One region of the Lysinibacillus sp. BS3 genome, then DNA from elsewhere that is predicted to be linked to it. Evidence: predicted binding sites of a transcription regulator. Region 1 holds the regulator's gene; the other holds the start of a gene.
The links. The regulator NrdR, encoded in region 1, represses ribonucleotide reductase genes. The targets are predictions, from matches to a motif close to AACACNATATATNGTGTT.
Positions count from the first base shown of each region.

Region 1 (3,428 bases):
TGTCGGGATGAATCCTTTTAAATAGTTTGTACAATGTTCGGTATTATCACACCCACAGCACTCAGTAGATTGACTAATAAACTCATGCAGTTTAGGTAAATTTCGCTCAACATTGTCATAGTTTAATTCATCTGCATGCTGCGCTAAAAATCCCTGCACATGCGGGTGCTCTAAAATTTCACGTCGCATGGCTTCATAGCGTTCTTGGAACGAGGGTACATTAATTGCTCGCTTTAGTGGTCCATTTATAGGTTCGATTACTGCTCACCTTCTTTACTATTCGCTTTTTCCTAGCATCTCTAATATTTTTTGTCGCTCTTTTTCAAAATCTATAGTACTAGAAGTAGATTCCTCTTGATTGTCATTTCGTTTATAGAACCATTCAGGCACTTTTTCTTCACGTTGATATCTTGAACGTCCTTTAGTCTGTTGACTCGTTTTATTGGACGTTTGCGGCTTGTTTTTCCAAGCTGTATATTTATCATGCTCTTGGCGTGCAAGTTCCATTGCTTCCTTAGCGGTCTGGACATTTTTTCGTACCCAATGATCAGCAATCGTTTCCACATATTTTTTAGGGAGCTTCATATCTGTTGTTAGCATAACGTATTCTAACAATGCATTAACCACTCCAATTGGCATGCCATGTTGAACGATTAAATTTTCTGCAAGTTGGACTGAGGTTTGTAATGGTTCTTTACCATTATTTATATCTCTTAAAACTTGGACAGGTGCCGTTGTTTCTAAATAGTGTTGAAGTTCCTGATCCTTCGTTTTTTGTCCCGCTTCTGCTACTGGTAGAGGATCGGTGACACGGGCAAGTTTTGGCGGCTCCTTGGATACGGTTAATTTATAAAAATCAGCAGCAGCCTTTCGTAAACGTTCCTGAGAAATTCCTAAATCATCATCTAAAGCAAGTATGACTACTTTTTGCATATCAAGGGCTGTTAAATGATATAAAAATGCCAACTTGGCTATAGCTTCACGCACTTCAAATGTCAACAAATTGGAAGGTACCAATTGCTCAGACAAACCTGCTTGCAATAAATCAAAATCGAATTGCTCCAAATAAAAAGGATATACTTTTTGTTGTTTATCCTTATGACTCGTATCCACTTGTAAATCTGATGGGATATTGGCATGAACAGGCTTATAGACATCAATAAAAGCACGAGATACATCCTTAAACGCCGAGTCCTTTACAGGTGACATAAAGCGCTGACGTAAGTTGCGATAAGCCTGCTCTCCAATTTTACTAAACAAAAACATCGACAGCAGCGGGTCTTTCATAAAGCTATCTGCATCTAATGGGCGCTGTAGCTCATATAAAAAACTACGCTCACCAGCATTTTCTTTTTTCCATGTACGCAACAAACCAATAGCTTCTAAAGCAATACGAGCCTCAAACACTTTACCAATTGGTAGCCCTAGCACATTCATTAAATAATAATGTGTCATTTGCTGCTTTGGCATTTGCTCTGCTTCTGCCCATAATGTTAAATAGAGGCTAACTGGCTCTGATCCCGTTAATGGTTGATAAAATAATGTAACTAATTGACGCTCTTGTGTAGAAAATGCATGAGGTAGACGAATGTCGAAAGGATCGCCAGGCTGCAATTCCTTATATAAATGAATCAACGTCATTCATCCTCTCTGTTTGCTATGATTTCTTCTCCGTTTGACGTTGAATAATGTCCTTTATTTCTTCAATAAAGACATTGATATCTTTAAACTGACGGTAGACCGACGCAAAACGCACATAGGCAACCTCATCAATTTTGGCTAAGCGGTCCATGACCATTTCGCCAACATCTTCTGAGCGTACTTCCGAATTTCCAATACGACGAAGATCTTTTTCAATGGACAGAACAAGTTCCTCCAGCACATCAAGTGCCACTGGGCGTTTTTCACAAGCACGAATAAGCCCACGAAGTACCTTCTCACGGCTAAACTCTTCTCGTGAACCTTCCTTTTTCACAACGACTAATGGTGTCTCTTCAATTTTTTCAAACGTTGTAAAACGGAAGCCACATGACTCACATTCACGACGTCTACGAATTTCTTTATTATCATCTACTGGCCTCGAATCCACAACACGCGTTCCGTTAAATTGGCAAGATGGACATCTCATATAATTACTCTCCTGGTTTACAACAATTTAATATATCTATTATAACAAATTTCCTACATGTAAGAAAAGTGCATTCACGTTTGTGGGCTCATGATAAATCTAAAGCACCTGAAGTACAAGAATAGTTTCTGTAAAAAAAGAGCACATTGAAACCTTTTCGATTTCAATGTGCTATCTATAGAAATTATTACGCGTTTACCGTTTCCAAAGCATTTGCCACTTTTTTCACAAGGTCAACAACGCGTGCAGAGTAGCCCCACTCGTTATCATACCAAGCAAGTACTTTTACTTTGCGGTTGCCTAACACCATTGTAGAAAGTCCATCAACTGTTGAAGAATAAGTTGTTGTATTGTAATCAGAAGATACTAATGGCTCAACAGAGAAATTAAGGATACCCTTCATTGGACCTTCTGTTGCCGCTTTTACAAATGCTGCATTAACTGCATCAACTGTTACATCTGTATTTAAATCTACTACAAGGTCAACTAAAGATACGTTTGGTGTTGGAACACGAAGTGCCATACCATGAATTTTACCCTCTAATTCAGGTAACACTAATTTTAAGGCTTTCGCTGCACCTGTAGATGTTGGGATAATGGATTGGGCGCATCCACGTGCACGACGTAAATCTTTATGCGGATTGTCTAAGTTCTTTTGGTCATTTGTATAAGCATGAACTGTTGTCATTAAACCATTCTCAATACCAAATGTGTCATTCAATACTTTTGCTACTGGCGCTAAGCAGTTTGTTGTACAAGAAGCATTTGAAATAACATCATGTTTCGCAATATCCAATTTGTCATCATTTACACCTAAAACAATTGTGACATCCTCGTTTTTACCTGGTGCTGTTAAGATTACTTTTTTCGCTCCTGCTGCTAAGTGCATTGCTGCTTTATCACGTTCATTAAATTTTCCTGTAGCTTCAATAACGATATCTACACCCATTGTAGACCAAGGTAATTTTAAAGGATCACGTTCACTAATAATTTGAACTCGTTTACCATTTACAACTAAAGCATCGCCTGCTGGTTCTACCGTACCTTCAAATGTTCCGTGATTTGTGTCATACTTAATCAAATGTGCTAACGTTTCTGCAGGATAGCTAGCGTTAATTGCAACGATGTTTAAATCTTGTTGTACGATAGCCTGGCGGAAAACCATACGTCCGATACGCCCGAAACCATTAATAGCAATTGATACTGTCATTTATAATATCCTCCTGTGAGTACATACTCAGATTAATTAATTATATACTTTATGGTGATTAGTATAACACAATTTTAAAAAAGATGAACA
Region 1 covers NZ_CP154860.1:3,996,049-3,999,476, reverse strand. Annotated here, with positions in the region: gene dnaI (primosomal protein DnaI) at 1-225, opposite strand, end outside; gene AAJG31_RS19810 (DnaD domain protein) at 277-1,641, opposite strand; gene nrdR (transcriptional regulator NrdR) at 1,658-2,128, opposite strand; gene AAJG31_RS19800 (glyceraldehyde-3-phosphate dehydrogenase) at 2,316-3,338, opposite strand.

Region 2 (3,428 bases), 1.1 Mb from region 1:
AGGAAGGAGTTCACTATGGCTTATCAAGTAATCACAAATTGTCCTGTCTGCAGTAAAACATTAAAAATTACGAAGTTACAGTGTTCTCATTGTCACACGACCATTGAAAATGAGTTTGAATTGTCGAAGCTAGCATCCTTATCACAGGATCAGCTTCATTTTGTGGAAGTATTTTTAACCTGCCGAGGAAATATTAAAGAGGTTGAAAAGGAACTGGGGGTTTCGTATCCAACAGTTCGAGGCAAGCTAAATGATATTATTTCATCCCTTGGCTATGCTCAAAAGAAGAAAAATGAAGTAGATGAGAAAAAAATTGTAAGCATGCTTGAAAATGGCGAAATCACAACAGATGAAGCCATAAAGCTCTTAAAAGACGAATAGGGAGGAACGACCATGAAAGAGGAAATTACAAAAGTGTTAACGATGATTCAAGAGGGCAAAATTGATGCGGATAAAGGATCAGAGCTGATTCAAGTGCTACAACAGAAAGAAGAATCAGAGAATAAATTTGTGGAAAAAACAAAGTATTTAGATAAAACGTTAAAGGTCCGTGTTGTATCCACCGAAAATGATAATGTCACGGTAAATTTACCAATTAAACTTGTCAAAGCCGTATTGATGGCAGGACACAGCATCGCTGCAAGTATTCCGCAATCTGAAAAATACGTAAAAGATATCGACATCAATCTTCTTCTTGAAGCAATTGAAAATGAACTAGATGGACAAATTGTAGATATAAAATCAGCAAACGGAGATTCCGTTGCAGTCTTCATTGAGTAGAGGCGACGAATGATGCATGTAAAAGTGAAAGCAAAAGACGTTCGCTTTACCGTCCCTGTTCCCTATACTGTGCTAACCATTGTCCTCTCCATTTTAACTTCTAAATGGATTCAGCAACAAGCCAATAAGTGGACAAAGGCATACTTCGATAAAAAGAAAATAGACTTTACCTTTCCCCTCATCGACAAAGAAATGTTAAAGCCGATTATCAAGGAACTACAAAATTATAAAGGACTTGTGCTAGTCGATGTCAAAGCTCAGGACGGGACTGAGGTTAAGGTTAGACTATAATCCCAATGATAGAATGGTAAGAGCATGTTATGATAAAAGCATGCTCTTTATTAATGTAATGAGCATCATTTGAAATGGGTAAGAGATGATCATTATTTCAGGACTTACGATAGAGACAACTATTTTTCAATGGTACATAAAATAGAAGATTTCTTTAAACTCAAATTAGAATTCTAGATCCATTTTAATAGAAAATCACGTACATCGTTAAAAATAGATTTTTGATTTGGGTATAAGTGATTAGTGGTAATCTATTTGGAACTACATAATTAAAAATACTGAATAATCCAAAAATAAAGAAGTTTAGAATCTAGATTTACTTTTCATTTGAAGGATGGTAAACTTAAAACTATTGAACAACAACAATATATTGTGTTCGTTTTACTAAGGTACTACTATATGTAGTTTAAAAGGGAAGTTCGGTACAATTCCGACGCTGTCCCCGCAACTGTTAAGCTGACGATGATAGCATCCACTGTGCATGCGCATGGGAAGGAAATCAGAGAATGAAGCAAAGCCAGGAGACCTGCCTTTATAAAACAAATTAATCATTTCTTCGGGGATTAAGAGATGGGAACGTCGGTATTTTTAGTATGTTAACGTTTCCATTTTAGCTATCTCTCTTAAAGAGATAGCCTTTTTATTTTATGAAAAGAGGGATTTCTATGAAACTTTATACGAAAACAATTTGTCCAAAATGCCTGTGGGTAAAATCTGAATTACAACGTGCAGGACTTGAAGCAGAAATTGTTAACATTGATCACGATGAACAAGCTAAGCAAACCATTATAGATGCAGGTTTTTTAAGTGTGCCTGTTTTAGAAATGAATGAAACCTTTATAGGAGATGTTCAGGAAATTGTTTCTCAAATTGAGTTGATTACCCTATGATCGTTTATGCAAGTCGTACAGGCAATGTCCGAAATGTTGTATCCAAATTAAAGGCAGAAGCTATCGAGCTCTCTGAAGAATTGCGACTGAATAAGCCGTATCTTTTAATTACCTACACAGATGGTTTAGGTGACATTCCAGCGAAGGTGCAACGCTTTTTAGAAAAAAACAGAGATTTTTGTAAAGGAGTAGTTGCCAGTGGCAATAGTAACTTTGGCCATCATGTATTTGGCGCTGCTGGTGAGAAAATTGCTACTACCTATCATGTACCCTTAGTAAGGAAATTAGATTTACGAGGCAATCAAACAGATTATGAAGCAATACAAACGTTTTATGAAACGAGGGTAATGAGATGAAAACCTATTTAAAGCTTAATAATGACGTACTGAATCGTTATAGTACAACTGGATTACTTGAGTTAGAAAAAGATCGTGAAGCTACGCGCCGCTACTTTTTAGAGTATGTCAACGTACGTTTGCGTTATTTTATAGATATTGAGGAAAAAATCCGCTATTTAGTTGATGAGGGCTACTATGAGAAAGCATTTATCGACATGTACGAAATGGAATTTATTAAGAAGTTGTATAAAAAAGCCTATGATTATAATTTCCGTTTCCCATCCTTTATGAGCGCCAGCAAGTTTTATGATAGCTATGCTATGAAAAGTCGTGACGGCGAAGAGATTTTAGAAAAATATGAGGATCGTATTGTTATTATTGCTTTGTATTTAGCTCAAGGCAACACAGCTTTAGCAGAACGTTCTGTCGAAGCGATGATGGAAGCCTATCAACCTGCCACACCAACTGCATTGAATAGTGGCAAGAAAGCACGTGGTGAATTAGTAAGCTGCTTTAAATTATCAATGGATGACTCCATGAATAGTATTGCTGAAAATATTGGCTATTGTTTAGAGCTATCACGCCTTGGTGGTGGAGTTGGGGTCAACTTAACAGATTTACGTCCATTAGGTGATCCAATTAAAGAGATATTAAATCGTGCAAGTGGTGTCATCCCAGTAGCGAAACTGTTAGAAAATTCTTTCAGTTATTCTAATCAGTTAGGGCAACGAAATGGCTCAGGTGTTGTCTATCTAAATATTTTCCATGCAGACATAGAAAATTTCATTTCATCAAAAAAACCAAATGCTGATGATAAAATTCGCCTCGCTACCCTTTCAACAGGGATTATTATACCTAGTATTTTCTTCGAACTGATGAAACGTGATAAGGATATCGTTTTGTTTAGCCCATATGATATTTTTAAAGAATATGGCAAACGTATGTCTGAAATTTCCATTTCAGACATGTACTACGAGCTACTTGATAACCCTAAAATTCGTAAAATTAAACGTTTAAATGCACGTAAGCTTTACACAGAGGTGAAAAAAGCACAATTTGAATCAGGCTATCCGTTTGAAATCTTTGATGATAATGTCAATAAGGTACATCCTTTAAAAAATATTGGACG
Region 2 covers NZ_CP154860.1:345,708-349,135, reverse strand. Annotated here, with positions in the region: gene AAJG31_RS01840 (DUF2089 domain-containing protein) at 16-381, shown strand; gene AAJG31_RS01835 (hypothetical protein) at 394-780, shown strand; gene AAJG31_RS01830 (hypothetical protein) at 790-1,071, shown strand; cobalamin riboswitch at 1,442-1,620, shown strand; gene AAJG31_RS01825 (glutaredoxin) at 1,737-1,961, shown strand; gene nrdI (class Ib ribonucleoside-diphosphate reductase assembly flavoprotein NrdI) at 1,958-2,317, shown strand; gene nrdE (class 1b ribonucleoside-diphosphate reductase subunit alpha) at 2,314-3,428, shown strand, end outside.
Region 2: AAJG31_RS01825 (glutaredoxin) is a predicted target of NrdR. The motif match lies at 1,463-1,480, and genes of this name have one in related genera.